3 regions of the Actinomadura rubteroloni genome follow, and region 1 is predicted to be linked to each of the others. Evidence: riboswitches for the same ligand, from Rfam matches in the RefSeq annotation. Region 1 holds a riboswitch; each other region holds the start of a gene.
The links. A riboswitch is a leader RNA that binds a small molecule or an ion and turns the genes downstream of it on or off. The one in region 1 is predicted to bind cyclic di-AMP.
Positions count from the first base shown of each region.

Region 2: linked by a shared signal. The riboswitch ahead of BTM25_RS13795 (CHAP domain-containing protein) and the one ahead of BTM25_RS07265 (CHAP domain-containing protein) in region 1 are both predicted to bind cyclic di-AMP.
Region 3: linked by a shared signal. The riboswitch ahead of BTM25_RS17825 (CHAP domain-containing protein) and the one ahead of BTM25_RS07265 (CHAP domain-containing protein) in region 1 are both predicted to bind cyclic di-AMP.

Region 1 is NZ_MTBP01000001.1:1,639,150-1,645,910, reverse strand. Features, by position in the region: gene BTM25_RS07285 (NAD-glutamate dehydrogenase) at 1-1,122, opposite strand, end outside; gene BTM25_RS07280 (serine/threonine-protein kinase) at 1,334-2,752, opposite strand; gene BTM25_RS07275 (C40 family peptidase) at 3,076-3,708, shown strand; gene BTM25_RS07270 (hypothetical protein) at 3,736-4,308, shown strand; cyclic di-AMP (ydaO/yuaA leader) riboswitch at 4,879-5,021, shown strand; gene BTM25_RS07265 (CHAP domain-containing protein) at 5,034-5,774, shown strand; gene BTM25_RS07260 (FAD-dependent monooxygenase) at 5,848-6,761, opposite strand, start outside.
Region 2 is NZ_MTBP01000002.1:504,181-510,941, reverse strand. Features, by position in the region: gene BTM25_RS13800 (gluzincin family metallopeptidase) at 1-446, opposite strand, end outside; gene BTM25_RS13795 (CHAP domain-containing protein) at 483-1,277, opposite strand; cyclic di-AMP (ydaO/yuaA leader) riboswitch at 1,291-1,435, opposite strand; cyclic di-AMP (ydaO/yuaA leader) riboswitch at 1,773-1,939, opposite strand; gene BTM25_RS13790 (C40 family peptidase) at 2,316-3,344, opposite strand; gene BTM25_RS13785 (NYN domain-containing protein) at 3,513-4,901, opposite strand; gene BTM25_RS13780 (DEDD exonuclease domain-containing protein) at 5,022-6,761, shown strand, end outside.
Region 3 is NZ_MTBP01000002.1:1,343,437-1,350,197, reverse strand. Features, by position in the region: gene BTM25_RS17850 (phosphoribosylaminoimidazolesuccinocarboxamide synthase) at 1-110, opposite strand, end outside; gene BTM25_RS17845 (restriction endonuclease) at 282-878, opposite strand; gene BTM25_RS17840 (DMT family transporter) at 974-1,864, opposite strand; gene BTM25_RS17835 (LysR family transcriptional regulator) at 1,937-2,791, shown strand; gene BTM25_RS17830 (HAD-IIIC family phosphatase) at 2,788-4,647, opposite strand; cyclic di-AMP (ydaO/yuaA leader) riboswitch at 4,877-4,997, shown strand; gene BTM25_RS17825 (CHAP domain-containing protein) at 4,999-6,078, shown strand; gene BTM25_RS17820 (acyltransferase family protein) at 6,145-6,761, opposite strand, start outside.

The DNA of each region.
Region 1 (6,761 bases):
GTAGCTCTCCAGGATCTCGATGAGTTCCTGGCCGTCGTAGCTGTCGGGGGTGAAGCCGGTGCGGTCGAGGACCTCGTCCACCTTGCGCTTCAGGACGGGCACGTGCGCGATCGACTCGCTGTAGGCGACGTGCGCGAACAGGCCGAGGAAGCGCCGCTCGCCGACGACGGCGCCGTGGTCGTCGAACTTCTTGACGCCGATGTAGTCGAGGTAGACGGCCCGGTTGACGGTCGACCTGCTGTTGGCCTTGGTGATGACGAGCAGGTGCCGTTCGGTGGCGCGGCGGCGGACCTCGGGCGGCAGCGCCGCGAAGCTCCCCGACTCGGACGTGTCGGTGCGCAGGATGCCGAGCCCGGTGCCGGTGACGGGCCGCAGCGCCGACCCGTCGTCGGCGAGCGCGTAGTCCCGGTAGCCGAGGAAGGTGAAGTGGCCGCCCGCGAGCCAGTCCAGCAGCTCGACCGCCTCGTCGGCCTCGTCCCCGCGCAGCGGCGGGTTGTCGGCGATCTCCCGGGCGAGCGCGACGGCGCGCTCGCGCATCTTCTCCTGGTCCTCATAGGCGACGCGGACGTCGTTGAGGACGCGCAGCAGGTCGTTCTCCAGCTCGGCCAGCGCGGCGGGGTCGGACACGCGGCCGATCTCGACGTGGATCCAGGACTCGTCCAGGTCGTGGTCGCTGTCGCGCTTGCCGCGGAACGTGCGCAGGCGGCCCGCGACGTCGCGGTCGACGCCGAGCAGCGGGTGGACGGTCAGGAACGTGGTGAGCTTGTGCCGGCTCACCTCCATCGACACCGAGTCCACGAGGAACGGCATGTCGTCGGTGACGACCTGGACGACGGTGCGGCCCTGCTCCTCCCACCCGTCGGACTCCTCGGACGGGTTGAAGACGCGCACTTTGGCCCGTCCCTGCGGCCGTTCCGCGCCGAGCCGGCGGTGCGCCATCGCGGGGCCGTACACCTCGGCGGGCGGACGTCCGATCAGGTCCTCGGGGGCGACATGGCGGTAGTAGAGACGGAGGTAACCGTCGGTCTCCGCGATGTCCCCGTGCTCGCCGAGCGCGGCGGCGTACTGTTCCGCCGCGGTCCGGAGCAGGTCGTACTTCGCCTGATCGAGCTCGCCGCTCATGCCTGTGCCAACTCCCCTGGGAACCGCCCGCCACGTCGTTGTGACGAACGCTCACGCCGCCAGCGTAACGATCTTCGGCTCCGCGCTCGACCGCCGGGGTCGCGCGTGGAACATGCCGGTTCCTACCCTGCCACTCCCGTCCGGGGAAACCGCCGCGAATCACGTAACCCTGCCCCCGGCGCGCAGCGATATCGCGCGGCCGGGGCAGGTGTCACTGTCCGGTGCCGGCTTTGTTGCCGTCAGGTGGCGGGGACTCCGGCGGGTCGGGCGACTCGGGCGGCGTCGGGGTCGGCGTCGTCGGCGGGGGCGAGTGGGTGACGGTCGGCGTCGGGGTCGGCGTCGTCGGGTCCGGCGTCGGCGAGTCCGACGGGGTCGGCGAGTCCGACGGGGCCGGGCTGCTGTCCTGCGGGACCGGGACGGGCGCGTGGCGGCGCGGGACGTCCACGATCTGGTGCGCGGGCGCGCTCGTCGCGGACGCCGGGGCGCTCGGGTCGCTGACCTTGGTGGAGGAGTTGCCCACCTTGGGCCGCGTCAGGGCCAGGACGGCCGAGACCACGACGACCGCCGCGACCAGCGCGACCCCGGCGGCGGCGAGGCCGACGCGTCCGTGCGGCCGGGCCAGCAGGGCGGCTACCGGCGGGCGCAGCCGCGCCAGGACGGTGCCGCGCGCGGGCGCGGGCACCGGCGAGACGCCCGGGAACGCGACCCGGGTCGCCGTGGGGTCGGCGTCGTCCCCGGCGGCGAGGACGCTGCCCGCCGCGAGCATGGCCGTCGCGTCGCCGAGGTCGGGCGCGGCCGGGACGTCCGTGCCGAGCAGGCGCAGCAGCAGCGTCCGGGACGGCGGGCGCCGCTCGGGCTCCTTGGCCAGGCACTCCAGGACGAGCACGCGCAGCGAGCCCTCCATCGCGCCGACGTCGGGGTCCTCGTGCAGCACCCGGTTGATCACGGCGTGGATGGAGTCCTGCCCGAACGGGGGCTCGCCGGTCGCCGCGTAGACGAGCGTCGCGGCCCAGCAGAACACGTCGGCGGGCGTGCCGGTGTCCTCGCCGCGGATCTGCTCGGGCGCCATGTAGGAAGGCGTGCCGATGACGCGGCTGGTCAGCGTGGTGGCACCGGTGACGGCGCGGGCGACGCCGAAGTCGATGACGCGCGGGCCGTCCGGTCCGACGAGGACGTTGTGCGGCTTGAAGTCGCGGTGGACGACCTGCGCCTCGTGGATCGCGGCGAGCGCGGTGGCGGTGCCGACGGCGAGCCGGTCCAGCGCGGCGCCGTCCAGCGGCCCCTCGTCGCGGACGAGTTGGTTCAGCGACGGCCCGGGGACGTACTCGCTGACGATGTAGGGACGGTCGCCGTCGACGTCGGCGTCCAGGACCTGCGCGGTGCAGAACGGCGCGACGCGCTTGGCGACGTCGAGTTCGCGCAGGAAGCGGGAGCGGGCCTTGGCGTCGTCGATGAGGTCGGCGTGCAGCAGCTTGATCGCGACGCGGGGTTCGGCGTCGCCGGGCTCCCCGCCGTCGGGCGCGGCGGCGCCGAGGAAGACGGCGCCCTGGCCGCCCTCGCCGATCCGGCCGAGGAGCGCGTAGGGGCCGAGCCGGTCCGGGTCTCCGGAGCGCAGCGCCCCGAGCTTCATGGAAACGGGCACCGTCCCTTCGGGGTGGAGTGGGGCCGGGAGGCTCTCCGCGGAACCTTACCGGGCCGGGGCGACGGGGCGTGGGGGGCCGGGACGTGGTTCGTCCGGGTTCGTCCGGGCCGTGCGGGCCGGACGAATTCCGCCCTGAAGAGGACGCGCGAGCCCCCGCCGCCGTTGTCCCGACGTCCGCTTTACGACATCACAGACATGTCGTACCGACATTTTCCCCGGTCGTGGGTGTTTCCCAGCGAAGTCTGGAAGGCCCGACCGGCCGGGCCGGGTAGACCCTCTCGCGGATGATCATGTAGGGAGGTTCCACGGCCATGTCCATCCCCATGAAGGCCGCGTGCGGCGCCGCGACGGTGACGCTCGCTCTCACGACCGGACCGGTGGCGCTCGCCGACGACGCGCCGCCGACCGTGCGCCGCGCGATCGCGGCGTCCACCGCCGAACAGAGCACGTCGCGGACGCAGTCCCGTGCCGTGCTGCGCGCCCGCAGGCTAGCGCTGCTCCAGCGAGCCGTCCGGAAGAAACGGGCGGCGATGACGGCGAAGTGGGACACGCGCGCCCGCCGAGCCGTCGCCTACGCCCTCAAACAGCGCGGACGCCCGTACGTCTGGGGCGGGAACGGGGCCACCGGGTTCGACTGCTCGGGGCTCGTCCAGCAGGCGTGGCGGCGCGCCGGGGTCTCGATCCCCCGCGTCACCTACGCGCAGTACCGCAGGATCCGGTCGCACGTCCGGACGCGCGGCCTGCGCGCCGGCGACCTCGTGTTCTTCCACCGTCTCGGGCACGTCGGGATGTACCTGGGGAACGGACGCTTCATCCACGCGCCGCACACCGGCGCCACCGTCACCGTCTCGCGGCTGACGGGCTACTACCAGCGGACGTACGTCGGCGCGGTGCGTCCGGCCTGGGTGCGGCTGCCCAGGGTCCCGACGGCCCTGGAGGGCTGAGCCGCCTCCGTCGGCGATGATGGCGGGATGCAGACCCCGCCCCGCGTCTACACGCGCGCCGACCTCATGGACGCCCACGGCCTCGGGCGCAGCACCCTGGAGAAGTGGTACCGGGAGCGCGCGGCCAACGGGCATCCGGAGGCGGCGGGGACGTCCGGAGGCCGCCTGGTCTGGGACGCCGGGGAGTGGGACCGCTGGTACGCGGCCCGTTCCACCGGCGTCCCGGACGGCCTGGCGACGCGCGACGACCTCGCGGCGCGCCACGGGATCAGTAAGCACCGACTGAAGCAGTTGTGGGCCGAGCGGGAGGCCAACGGGCATCCCGAGCCCGTCCGGCGGCACGGCAAGGCCCTGTTCTGGGACGAGGCCGCCTTCCTGTCCTGGTATGCGGGACTCGGGGCTCCTTCCGCCCCGGACGACCTGATCACGCTCGCGGAGGCGGGCCGGATGCTGGGCCTGGCCCCGGGCAGCGTGACGGTGTACGCGTCCCGTCCGCCGCGCGGCTGGCCCGAGCCCGTCCGCGTGGAGACCCTCGCCGGGGGCCGCGTCCGGCGCCTGTACCGCCGCGCCGACGTCGCGGCCTACGGGGCGTCCCGCTAGCGCGCTCCACAAGATCATTTCTTCACTCTACGCAGTCGCGGCGCCACGGGAATGACGGGCCCCGGGGTCCTGTTGTACGGGGTCCTCGCCACGACCGGCGGGGAGGGTCACGGGAATGCCAACACCGTCCCAGGTGTTCTACCCCGTATCCGCCGCGATGTCGGCAGGACCCCATGGGAATGGCAACGCGGTCCTCCGCGTTCTCCCATGTACGCGCCGCGAGAGCAGCGCACACCACGGGAATGTCAACCCCGGGCCAGGTGTTCTACGTAGGACCGCCGTTCATCCGGCGAAACCCACGGGAATGCAAGCATCTCGTCCGGTGTTGTAGCCCGTGACCGTCGCGGAAGCGGCGGACACCACGGGAATGCAAACACCACGTCAGGTGTTCTCTCCCGTACGAGCAGGCCGTACCGCGTTCTCCCGAGCGGAGCGCATCACGCGAGGCCTGAACCACGCGCCCCACCGTTCTTCCGGGGCCGTGCGCGAAGACCGCGCCACTGCCGCGCATCTTCCGCTCCGTGCCGTTTCTTCGGCCGGAGAACGTCCATCGACCGCCGGGCGCCTTCCGCGCGCCCCACGCCGAGTCCGCATCTCTGCGGAGCCGGGGACCCAAGGTTCCATCACGGGGTGAATCGGTTCGAGCACGAACCGTAGGGCGTCTTCCACGCCCGAACCCGTCAGCTAACCCGGTAGGCGTCATGGAAGCTGAGGAGCAATCCTTCATGATCGGTAAGCTTCGCACCGCCACGACCCGTACCCTCGCCCTGCGCGCCGCCGGCACCCTCGCCGCCGGGGCCGTGCTCGCCGGGACCGGCGCCGCCGCCGCGCAGGCCGCCGTCCCGACGCCGGGCAAGGACGTCCCGACCGGTGTCGTGTCCGCCGCGGACGCCGCGCAGCAGCGCGCCGCCGACGCCAAGCCCAACTCCACCGCGCCGGCCGCCCCGAAGCAGGCCGCGCCGAAGCAGGCCGCGCATGCCCCGACCGCGCAGGACGCCGTCCGGCTCGCCGAGTCGCAGGTCGGCCAGCGCGAGCAGGGCGCGGGCGCGACCAAGTTCTCCAAGTGGTACATGGCCACCGACCGGGCCAAGGAGACCGTCAAGCGCGACGGCGGCTCGCTCGGGTCCTACAAGAACGCCTCCTGGTGCAGCATGTTCGTGTCCTGGGTCGGCAACAAGCTCCAGTTCTCCGACCAGATGGGCGAGGACGCCTGGACCGTCCAGCACGCCAAGTGGTTCGAGGACAACGGTCGCTGGGGCCACACGCCCAAGCCCGGCGCGGTCGTCTTCTTCTCCTGGGACGGCGGCAAGTCGGCCGACGACATCGAGCACGTCGGGATGGTCGTGAAGGACAACCACGACGGCACGATCAAGACCGTCGAGGGCAACACCGGCAACGCCGTGAAGATCAAGACCCGTCCGGTCGACTCGGTCGTCGGCTTCGGGTACCCGAAGTACGCCAAGTGATCCACCCCGCCCGGAGCCCCGTGCCCGGCGCCGCCCCCGGCGGCCCGGCGCGGGGCTCCGCGCATTCGCGGGGTCAGGCCGGGGCGGCCCAGTCGACGCGGTAGGAGTGGATCCATTCGAGGGAGTCCTCGATGGACGCGTCGGTCAGCTTGGCGGCCGACGCGCGGGCGCCCAGCGCCACGATGTCCTGGACGCGGCCCCGGCGCAGTTCCTCGTAGCGCGCCGCCGCGTCGTGCCAGGACGGGCGGTCGCGCAGGCACTTGGCGAGGACGACCGCGTCCTCCAGTGCCATCGACGCGCCCTGGCCGGACGTCGGGGTGGTCGCGTGGGCCGCGTCGCCGAGCAGGATCGTCCTTCCCCGGCGCCAGACCGGGACGGCGGGCAGGTCGTGGGTCGGCACCGCGTACAGGCCCGGTCCGGTGCGTTCGATGACGTCGCGGACGAACGGCGGAGTGTCGTTCAGCGCGTCCAGCAGGAGCTTGGTCAGGTCGTCCCTTGTCATCGCGGCCAGTTCGGAGCGGGTGGGTTCGGTCGGCCAGGGCAGGTTCGCGAACCACCAGACCTCGTCGCGGCCGGCGGCGGTCGTATAGCCGAAGAAGCCTCCGCCGCCCCGCACGAACTGGAGCCGCGCCGGTTCGCCCGGCGCCCGCGCGCTTTCGGCGAAGCCGCCGATGTTCAGCAGCGGGATGTAGCGCGGCGACGGGGCGCCGGGGTCGATGACCGAGCGGGTGCGCGAGTGGACGCCGTCGCAGCCGATGATGACGTCGGCCGTCACGGTCGAGCCGTCGGCGAAGGTCGCGGTGCCGGTGTCGTCGGCTTCCACCAGCTTCTTGTCGTAGCGGAGGACGGCGCCGCGCTCCTGCGCCGCGCGCCGCAGGATCCGGTAGAGGTCGGCGCGTCGGACGGGCGCGAAGCCGGACCGTCCGGCCGTCCCGGTCCGCGGGTCGACCAGCGAGGCGGCCAGCGTCGTGGCGCGCAGGCCGAGGA
Region 2 (6,761 bases), on a different contig from region 1:
AACGTCAGGTGGCGCTCGCGGACGACGTCGGCGCGGTCGTAGCCGGCGAACCGGTACCGGACGGCGACCGCGACGGTCGTCCCGTCGGCGCTCTCGTAGTGCTCGCCCCAGGTCGCGAGGGGCAGGCGGCGCAGGTTGTCGAAGACGCGACCCTGGGCGTCCCGGAACGCGGCGGGCGCGGACGCGACGGTGGCGAGGAAGCGGGCGCGGTCCCCGGCGCGGACGGCGGCGGCCCGGTTGGCGAGGACCGTCCGGACGTCGGCCGGACGCGGCGCGCGGGCGGCGGCGGGGCTCGGCGCGGCCACCGGCGCCGGGCGATCGTGCCCGCGCGCGGCGAACGCGTACGCCGCGAGCAGGCACAGGACGACGCAGAGCCCCGCGCCGAGGGCGATCCGCCGTCGGGCGGACGCCGGGCGCGGGGCCCCGTCGCCGGGATCGTCCGTCATGCGGGCGATCCTAGTGAGCTTCACCGAAGGTCCGGCTCACCGCCGGTAGTTCGGATAGCCGTACCCGACCACCGAGCCGGTGTCGCGGGTCTCCTTGCGGACGGCGTTGCCCGCGTTGCCCTCGACGGTGTCGATCGTGCCGTTCCGGTTGTCCTTGACGACCATCCCGACGTGCTCGATGCCGTCGATGGAGCCGCCGCCGTTCCAGTCGAAGAAGACGATCGCGCCCGGCTTGGGCTTGGTGCCCCACCGGCCGTTCTCCTTGAACCAGTCGGCGTGCTCGACGGTCCACGCGTCCGACCCGAACTGGTCGGTGAACCCGATCTTCTCGCCGACCCAGGACACGAACATGTCGCACCAGTTCGCGCCCCGGTAGGCGCCGACCGAGCCGCCGTCGCGGCGGACGGTCTCACGGGCGCGGTCGGTGGTCATGTACCAGTCCTGGAACTTGGTGTTCCCGTGGCGGCTCTCGGAGACGCCGACCTGGGACTCGGCGAGCCGGATGGCGTCGTGCGCGGTGGGCCGTCCGGTGCTCGGCGCCTCGGTGCCGCCGTCGCCCTCGTCGGAGGGGGCGTCGGCCTTCGGCGCTTCGGTCTTCGGGTCGTCCTGCCGGACCCTCCGCTCCTGCGGGAGCCCCACCGGGCCCCCCTTGGGCTGGACGGCCGTCCCGGCGACCGACAGGGCGCCCTGCGGGGCGTCCTTGCCGGGAACCGGCACGGCGGCCTGCGCCGTCGCGGCGACGGTGCCGACGAGCGCGGCACCCGCCACCAGTGCGCCGGTCGTGCGCGCGGCGACGGTGAGCGGACGGGGTTTGCGATGCTTGCCGTTCATGAGCGGGTCTACTCCTCGCTTCCATGACCGCCTGCCGGGTTAGCTGACGGGTTCGGGCGTGGAAGCCGCCCTACGGCCCGTGACGGGCCGATTCACCCCGGATGAGGACACAGTGGGTCCCCGGCTCCGCGGGAACGCCGGACGGGCGTTCCCGCGGACTCGGCGGTGGGCGCGCGGGTGCGCGCCCGATGATGGTTCTGGGCTGTTCCTCCGGGCGTCTTCCGCCGGGAGAGGGGCCGGGAACGGCCCCGGATGAGGATGCGCTGTCGCGTCACGGGACGCGCGGTCTGCGCACGGCCCCTCGCGGGGCGGTGGGATCAGTCCGCGCCGGTGGTCCCGAGGACGGAGCCGCGCGCGGCGGTCCGCTCATGAACGCCGGTCCCCGGCACGGCCGGGGGCGCGGTGCCCGCCGGTGCGGCGGGTCTGGGGGAGAGGTCGGACGGTGCCGTGATCGGAGCACGGCGGGACGTGGTGACAACTCTGCTGGACAGGGTCGCTCCTTCTTCCAGACGCCTGCCGGGTTAGCTGTCGGGTTCGGGCGTGGAAGCTGCCCTACGGCCCCCGAGAGGGCCGATTCACCCCGTGCCGCGCGTCCCGGTGCGGGATCGTGCGCGGCGGATGGGTCCCCGGTTCCGCCATCGCGGATTCGGCGCTGCCGCTTCGCCGGGACGGGCGTGATGGGGCCCGTGGAGTCCGCAGGTTCCTGCGGGGGACGAGCGGCGCTGACATGTGGTCGTGGACGGCGCTGAACCGTCCGGGCCGGAAGCCCGTTGCTGGCCGTCGTGACGCGCTCTCGGCGCCATGCACGCGTCGGGCGTGCGCACGCGGCCGGGCCGGCCGTCCTGCGGGGCGCGGCGGCTGGTGGGCGCCGCACCGGGGCCGCGGCACGTGGAACGTGTCGTGACCTGCGCCGATGACTGGCTGACACCGACAAGTGGCACTCAAGGTACCAAACGCCCCAGGAAAGGCAAATCTTCCACAAAAACAGCGACGGCCCAGGTCAGAGTACCTGGGCCGTCGGTCGTCCGGGGTGGGCCGTCAGGGACGTCCCGCGCCGTAGTAGCCGGGCATGGACGACAGCGGCACGATCTTGACCACGGTGCCGGTGTGCGGCGCGTGAATGATCTTCCCGCCGCCGACGTACATGCCGACGTGGCCGAGGCTGTTGAAGAACACCAGGTCACCGGCCTGGAGGTCGCTCTGCGAGACGCGCTTCGTCGCGGCCCACTGGCTGTTCGTCGTCCGGGTGATGTTGACGCCCGCCGCGCCCCACGACCGCATCGTCAGCCCCGAGCAGTCGTAGGAGTTCGGGCCGGCGGCGCCGTACACGTACGGCTTGCCGAGCTGGGCGTAGGCGAAGTTCAGGGCCGCCCGCGCGCTGCCGGACGCCGGTCCGGTGTACGTCCCGCCCGCCCCGGTGCCGGGCTTGTCGTTCTTGACGCCGAACTTCGCCAGGATCTTCTTCTGCTGGGCGAGCTGCTTGTCGACGTTCTGCTTCTCTTTACGGGCGTCCTTCGTCTTGGACGTGTAGTCGTCGTAGGCCTGCTGGGCCTGCTCCTGCTCGCGCTTGAGACGCTGCACGGCCGCGACGTACTGGGCCAGCTCGGCGTCGCGGTTCTGCGACAGGTGGGTCAGGATGGACGACTGGTCCAGGATGGCCTGCGGGTCCTTGCTCCCCACGAAGCCGGCGAGCCCGTCGGTGTCGCTGTTCTTGTACGCCGTCGCGGCCAGTTCGGCGATGTGCTGGCGCTCCTTCTCGAACGCCTGCTCCTCGGCCTTGCTCGCCTTGCGCGCCGCGTCGAGCTTCTTCTTCGCGGCCTTCAGCCGTTCGGTGGCCTGGTTGTAGCGCTCGACGGCCGCGTCGGACTTCTCGTTGAGCTTCTCGATCTTCTTCTTCGTCTCGGCCTCGGTGGGCTTCGGCGCCGCGTGCGCGGTCATCGGAAGCGGCAGGGAGAAGGCGACCGCCAGGCAGGCGGCGGCCGTCAGACGGCGCTTGCGGCCTCTCCGGCGTGTGTCCGGCGCGCTCCGCGTCACCACGGAGCCCCGGGTGAGATCGTCTTCGGCCACGGTTCGGCTTGCCCCTCTCGATCCACGACGTCAGCGGCCGACCCTAGCGAGACCCCACACCACCTACAACCGATTCCTCACTAATAACCAAAAATCAAGCCAATTGTCCGCGAGTGGTGATCACATGATCACCACTGGTGACGACCCGCAGCTCGAAAGCGGTGGCGGTCAGGCCCGGCCGAGGCGGCGCAGCAGCAGCCGGGACGGCGCCGGACGGGCCCCCGCGCGCCGTGCCGCGTCCGCCACCTCGCGGTCCGCCGAGACCACCACGACGGCCCGTCCCGGCGGCTCGGCCCGGACGAGTTCGCCGATCAGCTCGTCCGCCGTCGTCCCGGGTGGACTGAACTTCACCCGCACCCCGCGCGGCGCCGAGATCGGCACCGGCGCGTCGAGTTCGGCTCCGTCGAACACGCAGGTCACCTCGGCGCGCGTCTGGGCCGCCAGGCCGCCGAGGCCCGACAGCAGCCGGGCGCGCTGGTCGGCCAGCGGCAGCCCGCCGTAGCCGGTCTTGGTGACGTTGTAGCCGTCCACGACCAGATGGACGCGGGGTAGCGCGAGCAGCCGGTCGAGCAGTTGCGGATCGTCGTCGGCGAGGGCGCGGCCGGGCAGCGACGCGGGCGTCGGCGGACCCGGGTCGAGGCCGCGCACGGCGTCGGCCGGACGTTCGATCAGCGTCGGCAGCGCCAGCTCCCGGCGCAGGCCCTGCGCGGCGTCCACCAGGGCGTCCAGCAGGACCCGCAGCCGGACCTCGTCGGCGTTGCGGCCCTCGCGCGCCGCGCGCCGCGCCGCCTCCACGGCCGCCTCGGCGCGCTCGGTCCGGACCCGCATCCGGCGCAGCTCCTTGTCGGCCGCCGCCGCCGAGTCGCGCGCCGTCGCCCGCTCCGCGCCCGCCTCGGTCGCGAGCGTCTCGGCCCGCGTCTGCTCGGCCTTCAGCCGCAGCCGCGTCTCGTGCAGCCGGCGGCGCAGGTCGGCGTTCTCGGTCTTGGCCGCGCGCAGCTCGGCGCGCAGCCGCTCGGACTCGGCGGCCCGCTCGGCGCGCGCCGCCGCCAGCTCGGCGCGCAGCGCCTCCAGCTCGCGCGCCGCCGCCCGCTCGCGCGACTCGTCCCGGGACGCCGCCAGTTCCGCGTGGACGGCGTCGACCGCGTCCGTCCAGTCCGCCGGGCGCAGCAGGTACGCCAGCGCCGCCACCTGCACCGGATCGGCCGCGGGCGGGCGCTCCCCGGCCTCGACCGCCGCGACCAGCTCGGGCTGGGCGCCGCGCAGCGCCTCGGCGACCCGGCCCCGGAAGTCGGCGTCGCCCTCCAGGACGGCCGCGATCGCCGACCCGCCGAGCTTGCGGCGCTTGCGGCGCTCGAACCGGGCGAACGGGCGCAGCCGCGCCGGGACCGCGTCGGCCGGCAGGGCGCCGAGGACCTCGGCCGCGGCCTCCACGACGCGCTGCCGGACGGCGTCGGGCAGCGGACGGTCCAGCCGTCCCTCCGCATCCGGACCGCTGTCGATGATCCCGCTCCTCTCGGACCCGCCACCGGTGCGCTGAGTACTTCCCGGCGGTGGCACCTGCTAACCGGGAAGTGAACACCCTAGCGCCGCCGTCGGCGACCCCCGATTCCGCATGTCGGCGGCCCGCCGCGCCGCACGGACGGCCGTTTGTCGGTGGCGTCCTTTACCGTCGCCGTCATGCCGCCTGCGAAAGCCCTTCCGCCCGTGCCGAGCGGCGTCCAGGGCACTCTGGACGACCTCGGGACCCCCCTCGCCGACGTCACGTTCGTCGTCGTGGACCTGGAGACCACCGGGGGATCCGCGCGGGACTCGGCCATCACCGAGATCGGCGCCGTGAAGGTGCGCGGCGGCGTGGAACTCGGGGAATTCGGGACGCTGGTCGACCCGGGCGCGCCCATTCCGCCGTTCATCACCGCGCTCACCGGCATCACCCAGCAGATGGTGTACGCCGCGCCGCGCATCGCCGAGGTCCTTCCCGCATTCCTGGAATTCGCGCGGGGCTGTGTTCTCGTCGCGCATAACGCGCCGTTCGACATCGGTTTCCTGAAGGCGGCGTGCGCCGAGCGGGAACGGCCGTGGCCGGGCTTCCCCGTCGTGGACACCGTGGACCTCGCCCGCCGCGTCCTCACCCGCGACGAGGTCCCCAACTGCAAGCTGGAGACGCTGGCCCGGCACTTCCGCGCCGCGACGACCCCGAACCACCGCGCGCTGGACGACGCCCGCGCCACCGTGGACGTCCTGCACGGCCTCATCGAGCGGCTCGGCTCGTTCGGCGTCACGTCCCTGGAGGAACTGCGCGGCTTCGCCAAGGCCCCGACGCCCGAGCAGCGCGGCAAGCGGCACCTGGCCGACGACGTCCCGAGCGCGCCCGGCGTCTACCTGTTCGAGGACGCGCGCGGCGAGGTGCTCTACGTCGGCAAGAGCGGCGACCTGCGCAGCCGCGTCCGCAGCTACTTCACCGGCTCGGAGACCCGCTGGCGCGCCCGCGAGATGGTCGGGCTGGCCGAGCGCGTCCGGCCCATCGTGTGCGCGACGGGGCTGGAGGCCGAGGTCCGCGAGCTGCGCCTCATCGCCGCGCACAAGCCGCGCTACAACCGGCGGTCCAAGTTCCCCGAGCGCGTCGTGTGGCTGAAGCTGACCGTGGAGCCGTTCCCGCGCCTGTCGATCGTCCGGGAGCGGCGCCCGGACGGCGCCGCCTACCTCGGGCCGCTCGGCTCGCGCCGCCAGGCCGAGGAGGCGAGGGCGGCGCTGCACGAGGCCGTCCCGCTGCGCCAGTGCACGCAGCGGCTCACGCTCGCGCTGGTGGAGCGCGGCAAGGCCCAGACCTGCGCGCTCGCCGACCTCGGCCGCTGCGGCGCGCCCTGCACCGGCCACGAGACGCCCGAGCGGTACGCCGGGCACGCCGCCGCCGTGCGGTCGGTGTTCGCGGGGGACGTGCGTCCCGTGGCCGCCGCCGCGACCGCCCGCATCGACCGGCTCGCCGTCGAACTGCGCTACGAGGAGGCCGCCGCGCAGCGCGACCGGCTCGCCGCGTTCGTCCGCGCCGCGTCCCGCGCGCAGCGGCTCGGCGCCCTCGCGGGCTGCGCGCAGCTCGTCGCGGCCCGGCCCGCCCCCGGCGGCGGCTGGGAGGTGTCGGTGGTCCGGCACGGGCGCCTGGCCGCCGCCGGGACCGTTCCGCGCGGCGCCCACCCGCGCCCGTACGTGGACGCCCTCATCGCGACCGCCGAGACCGTCCTGCCCGAACTCGGCGCCGGGCCTGACGCCATCCCCGCCGGGGCGGAGTCGGGCGGTGCGGGCGCGGAGGAGATGGAGTGCGTCCTGCGGTGGCTGGACGGCCCCGGTGCCCGCCTGGTCGAACTGGACGGCGTCTGGACGTGCCCCGTCCACGGCGCCGAGCGGCTGCGCGCCCGCATCGAC
Region 3 (6,761 bases), on a different contig from region 1:
GCGGTGGGCAGCACCACGTCGTAGACGCTCACCCGGTCGGACGCGACCAGAATCAGGTCATCGCCGTCCGCGTACACGTCCCGGACCTTGCCCGAGTGGACCAGCTCCACTGTTCACCCCTGCTCGCTCGTCGATCTGAGCCAACGTTAGCGCTAGGGCCGCCCGCCCCCGCGGCCCGCCTCCGGGCGCGCGGCGGCTCGGGCTGTTTCGCGGTGGCGGGACGGCCTCGCCCATTTCGCCAATGATTCCGGTGTGAAGAGCGCGCTGCCCGTTCCCGCATTTCACAGGTCGAACGGGCGGCCGTTCATCCAGCGGGCCAGGTCGGCGCGGTTCATCAGGAGGATTCGCCCGGCGGCCTCGTCGACGGCGGGCGCGGTGAAGTCGGCGTTCGTCACGAGAACGCCGACGCGTCCCGCGTAAGTGCCGTGGATCGCGCCGATCAGATTGCGGACGCGGTCGGAGCCGACCTTTTTCTGCTGGCGTTTGCACTGGACGGCGATGCGCCGTCCGTCGGGGGCGGTGGCGAGGACGTCCACGCCCCGGTCGCCCGCGCGGCCGACGACCTCGACGGATCTGAATCCGTCGCGGCGGAGCAGGTCGGCGGTGAGGAACTCGAAATCGGTGCCGCTCATGACGTCCACGCGGTCCAGGTGGGCGATTTCGAGCAGCCGTTCCCGGCGCAGCCGCGCCTCCCGGCGGCGGATGAGGACGAGGGAACCGCCGCCCAGGCCGGCGACCGCCGCCGCGACGACGATCGTGAGGAAGAGCCGCCAGTGCGTCATGGCGAGGAAGACGCCGAACGCCGTGACGAGTCCCGCGCCCGTCCAGAGTGACGCGAACGCTGCGGTGGACCGGCCGGGACGGGAGGGCGCTGACACCGAGGGACCTCCAGGGGGAAGGCGATCCCCTCGATTTTTCAAGGTCATCACGGGATGGGTCGGCCGGTTCGGAAAAGTGACCGCTAACGGACGAGTCAGTGCCTTGTCCGGGCGGTTCTCCGGCCGTCCGAAATTGCGGCGCGCGCGGCCGGGCGGCGGGACACGGCGACGACGGCGGCGAGCACGAGCGCCAAACCGGCGGGTGTGCCGCGCCCGATCGGTTCGCCGCGGAAGACCGTTCCCCAGAGGAGCCCGAAGAACGGCACGAGGAACGTGACGCTCAGCGCTCCCGTCGCGCCGATCCGCTCGACGAGCCGGAAGAACGCCGCGAATCCGAGGGCCGTGCAGACGAGCCCGAGCGCGACGACCGAGGCCGCGACGCCGAGTCCGGGCGCGTGCCGGGGCGGGAAGCAGACCGCCGGCGGGGCCAGACAGAGCGCCGCCCCGAGCTGCTGCCCGGCCGCCGTGCCAAGCGGATCCGTGTTCCGGAACTGTGCCTCCGCGTACACGCCGCCGAGCGCGTACGCCAGGGAAGCGAGCAGGCTCGCCGCGACGGCCAGGAGGAACCCCGCGTCCACCCGCTGCGGCCCGAGGCCGACCAGCACGGCGACGCCCGCGATCCCGAGCACGATCCCCGCCCCCTCGCGCACGGACGGCGCCCGCCGCTCCCGCGCGGCCGTCACGAGCACCGAGAACAGCGGCGTCGTCGCGTTGAGCAGGGCCGCGAGCGAAGCGGTGAGCCGCAGTTCGGCCGCGCCGATGAGCGTGAACGGCACGGCGGCCGTCAGCGCGCCGAGCAGCAGGAATTTCCGGGACGGACGCGGAGGCCGCCGCAAGACCGCGCACGCGAGCGCCAACGCGAGACCCGCGAGCACGACACGCGCCTCGATCATCCCCACCGGCCCGAGCACCGGCACCGCCTGCCGCATGAAAAGGAATGACGCGCCCCACACCGCTGCCACGAAAATCATCAGAACAACACTCATGCACCCGGTGATAAGGCACCCTGAAATCATGAGGCAAACAAAAGAGCTTCATTTGCGCCATGAGGCGCGCTCATGAACCTGGCCCAGTTGCGCGCGTTGCGTGCCTTGGACGAGGCGGGCAGCGTCACCGGCGCCGCCGATCTGCTCGGCGTCACGCAGTCGGCGGTCAGCCACGCCCTGACCTCGCTGGAGACCGAACTCGGCACGCGCCTCGCCGTCCGCGACCGCGCCGGCTGCCGCCTGACCGACGCGGGCCGCCGCGCCCTGCCGCACGCGACGGCGGCGTTGCGGCACGTCGCGCGGCTGGCGGAGGAGACGGCGGCGGCGTCCGGCGTGGTGCGCGGACGGCTCCGCGTCGGCACCCTCCCGAGCGCCGCCCGGGTGCTGGCCCCGCTCGTCCGCGCGTACCGCGACCTGCATCCGGACGTCGAGACGATCTTGCTGGAGGGCACCGACGACGAGGTGAGCGCCTGGCTGGCCGCCGCCGTCGTCGATCTCGGCGTCGTGACCGCGCCGGCCGGGACGATCGCCGTGCCGCTGGCCGCGGACGCGTTCGTCGCCGTCATGCATTCCGCGCATCCGCTGGCGACAGAGGCGAAAATCAGCCTGGACGACCTGGCGGACGATCCGTTCCTGATTTCCGACGGCGGATGCGAAACGCTCGTCCGCCGCCTGCACCGCGAGCGCGGTGTGCCTTACAAGCCCGTTCACCGAGTACGGGAAATGGCGACGCTGCTGGCCCTCGTCCGCGAGGACATCGGCGTTTCCCTGGTGCCCTCGCTCGCGCTCCCGGAAAGGCCGGACGGAATAGCGCAGGTCCCGCTCGCCCCGACGGCTCCGCGCATCCTGCATCTGGCGGCGCACGACCGTCCGGGCCCCGCCGCGCGCGCGTTCCTGCGCACGGTGCGGCGGGGCGCGGGCGGCTAGCGGCCGGTCCCCGCGAGCAGATCGTCCAGCCGCAGGTGGGACGGTGTGTCCGCGATGTCCGCGAGGTCGTGGACGAACACCGACGCGCCGTCCTCCTCCCCGGCGGCCGTGAACCCGTTCCGCTGGTAGAAGTCGCGCACCCGCGTGTTCTTCGGCGACGGACGGTACGTCCCGCGCACCCGCTCCGCCCCGGCGGCGGACGCGTAGCGCAGCACCGCCGACAGGCACGCCTGCTCGATGCCGCGCGAGAACACCCGGCAGCTCAGCAGGAAGTTCTCGACCGACAGCACCGGCCCGTCCCAGCGGAGGAAGATCGCTCCGACCACGCCGTTGGAGCCGAAGCGATCCTCGGACCGCACGGACAGCACCCGCGCGTCCGGGTCGTCGAGCCGCGCCCGCACGTCGGCGGGCTGCAACCGCTCGGTCGTCAGGTTGAACTGGTTGGTGCGCAGCGTGATCTGCGAGAGGCGCGGGACGCCGGCGTCGTCGGCCGGCTCCAGCCGCACCTGGACGTCCAGTTCGTCCAGATAGTCCTGGAGGGAATCGAACGTGTCGAGGAAGTCCTTGCGGGCCAGGTCCTCGCGGTAGCGGCCGGAGCGCTGCCGGTCCTCGGCGGTCAGCTCCCGCACGTCGAACCAGCCGTCGGCGAGCAGCCGCCCGAGGTGCAGCGCGGGCTCGGTGTCCAGCGCGACGACCGCGACGCCCGGCAGCGCGTGCCGCACGAGCCCGCACTCGAACGAGCTGTCGTCCACGAACACGAACGCGTCCGTGCTGAGATTCAGATCCTTGGCCAGCTCGGCGAGATTGTCATGCTTCGGACGCCAGTTCGCCACGACGCGCACGAAATCATCTTCGCGCAGCGCCATCTCCGGATGGTCGCGCAGCACCTCCCGGACGGTCTCGGCGTCGTTCTTGCTGACGGCCGCGAGCAGCACGCCCTGCCCGGCGATCTGCTTCACCGCGTGCTGGAACGCCTGGAACGCCTTGCCCCGGTAGCCGCCCGCGACCTCGATGCCCTCGATGCCGTCGTCGCCGAGCACGCCGCCCCACAGCGTCCCGTCCAGGTCCACGACCAGGGCCTTCTTGGTGCGTCCCGTCAGGTTGCGGGCGAGGTGGCCGACCTCGCGGGCGTAGCGGGCGAGCAGGTCGGGCGACAGGTGCAGGCCCGTGTAGACGCCGAGCCGCGCGTCGTCGGCCGCGATCCCCTCGGCGAGCAGCGGGTCCACGTCGATGGTGACCACGCGGTCGTGCGTCTGGGCGAGGCGCAGGAGCTCCGAGCAGGCCGTCCGCCACGCGATGCCGAGGCGTGCGCGCGACCGGTAGTCCACGAGCTGCGCCGTGAACCGCGACGGCAGCGGCGGCGTGTTCAGGACGAGCGTCGCGCGCGTGGTCTCGGTGAACCGCTGCGCCAGCGACTCGATCAGCCGGACCTTGGCGCGCAGGGCGTCCTCGACGTCGGCGGCCGTCCACGGCGACGGCAGCTCGTCGAACACGATCTCCGGGTCCAGCAGGCACAGGACGACGTCCGGGTCGGCCGCGTAGATCGGGCTCTCCGGGTCGGACAGCTCAAAGACATAGCCATCGAAATCACCCGTGGTGAACCGGCCGAGCAGCCCGTGCCGGGCCAGTTCGGCGGCGACGGCCGGGACGAGCGGCCCGAGCGTCCCGTGCCCGGTGACGGCGACCGACAGCACCGGGACGTCCGGATGCTCGGCCAGCACGGCGACGGGGTCGAGCCGGGCCAGCACCTGTCCGGCGCGGCGCAGCGTGTCGGGGTCGGCTCCGGCCAGGAGCCCGCGGACGGCCGGGTACTCGGCGGCGAGCCGTCCCGCCCGGTGCAGTTCGGTGACGCTCATACCGGTCCTTTCGGTGTGCCGGTCCCACTCGTCACCGATCATCGGCGGGTCCGCTAAAGCCGACCTAGAGTGCCGCGAAGGCGGCAAGCGGGGCGCTGAGCTGCGACAACACGGCCGCAGGGCATTGCGATCAGCGGGAACGTCCTCTACCTTGCTCCATTACGGCCCGTGACACGCTCCTCTCCCGGGGGAGCGCGGGCCGACCGCCGAGTCCCGGCCGGGCGCCCGCCCCCCACGTCCGCCGGGAACCGGGGAACCACCTGTTCCCGGGGTGAATCCGCCGCGCGCGGTAGGGCCTGCTCCTGGTCCGAACCCGTCAGCTAACCCGGTAGGCGGCGCCGAGGAGAGCCGATGACCGATCACATAGGCGAGAAACTGCTCAAGGTCGCCAAGAAGGAACTCGGGTACCACGAGAAGTCCGGCGGCTACACCAAGTACGGAGACTGGTACAGAAGCAATGTCGGCGGTGGGGACGACTACTTCAGCACCGCGCCCTGGTGCGACATGTTCATCGCGTGGGCGGCGCACGAGGCCGGGGTCGTGGACCGGGTCGGCCAGTTCGCGTCCACGATCGAGCACGCGACCTGGTTCAAGGAGCAGGGCGCGTGGGGGACGCGGCCGGAGCCCGGCGCGATCGTTTTCTACTCGTTCAGCGGGTCCCGGAGCATCGACGGGATCAGCCATGTGGGGATCGTGGAGAGCGTGAAGGGACGGACTCTCCACACCATCGAGGGCAACACCGACGGCATCTACCTCAAACGCAAGACCCGCGACTTCAGCGACGTCGTGGGCTACGGGTACCCGGCGAAGGTGAAGGACGGCGCGTACATTGCGCGGCACTCCCGTCCGGAGCCCGCCGCAGCGACGGTCGCGACCGTGCAGCGGAACGTTCCGAAACACGACGAGCCCCTCATCTCCCAGGACGGCCTGCTCGGCGGCCTGCTCGCGGTCGCGGTGTGCGGGACGGTCGCGCTGGCGGCGGGCCGTGCGCTGGCGGCGCGCGTCCCGGCCGAGGCGCCGATCCGGGTGCGGCGGCGCGGCAGGCACCACCGCGCGCTGCTGCCGATGCTCGCCGCCGCGGCCAACGCGGACGCCGCGATGCCGGACGTCGCCGAGGCCGTCGAAGTCGAAGAGCCGTCGAAGCGGCGCAAACGGGGCAAGCACCACCGTCCGGCGCGTCCGCTGGGCCTGGTCGGACGCCGGCGCGGCCGGCACCACCGCGTGACGCTCCCGGCTGACATCACCCCGGCCGACCTGGACTTCGCCGAGTCCGTGACGGCAGTCATGCCCGCCGTGACGGCGGCGGTCGCCGCCGAGGCCGAGGACCGCGAGTTCTGGAACCGCGTCTCGCACTTCGCCGACGACGCCGACCTGGCGTTCTGGGACGGCGTCCACGCCGAACTCGGCTCGGCCCAGCCCAGCCGTCAGTAGGCAGACGGGAAACGGCGCGCGTCCGGTCACCGTGACCGGACGCGCGCCGTTCCCCGCGCAGTGGGATCAGCGGTCGTAAGGAGCGGGCTGGTTGATGGCGGGGTAGAAGTCGCGGCTTCCCCGGGTCGGATGGCGAAGGCGCCGGAGCAGCGCCGAGGGGTATTCGATGAGCCAGTAGCTGAGCGTCGCGGCGGGCAGCACGGCGGCGAGCAGGATGACGAACGTCACCGGGAACGCGGACTGGCTCGTCGGGATCAGCCCCGCCCGGCCCAGCGTGATCATGATCGGTTCGTGCCACATGTACACGCTGTAGCTGACGAGCCCGATCGCGGTGAGCACCCGCGAGCGCAGGAGCCGGTGCCACGCGTTGTCGCCCGACCCGTGGACGGTCGTGTAGATCAGCGCCGTCCACAGCACCGCGCAGATCGGGTGGTAGAAGATCGCGAACGGGCCTTCCGGCGTGGTGGCCAGGTACGTCAGCAGCACCAGCGCGGCCGGGACGGCCAGCCGCAGCAACCGCGCGGCGGACGGCCCGAGCCGTCCCCGGTCGCCGAGCCCGACCATCACGACGGCCAGGAGCATCCCGGCGCCGAACGCGTGGAAGCGCGCCTGCGGCCCGAAGTAGGCGGGCCATTCGGTGACCGGGATGTGCAGGCCATAGCGCGCGACGGCGAGCCAGAGCA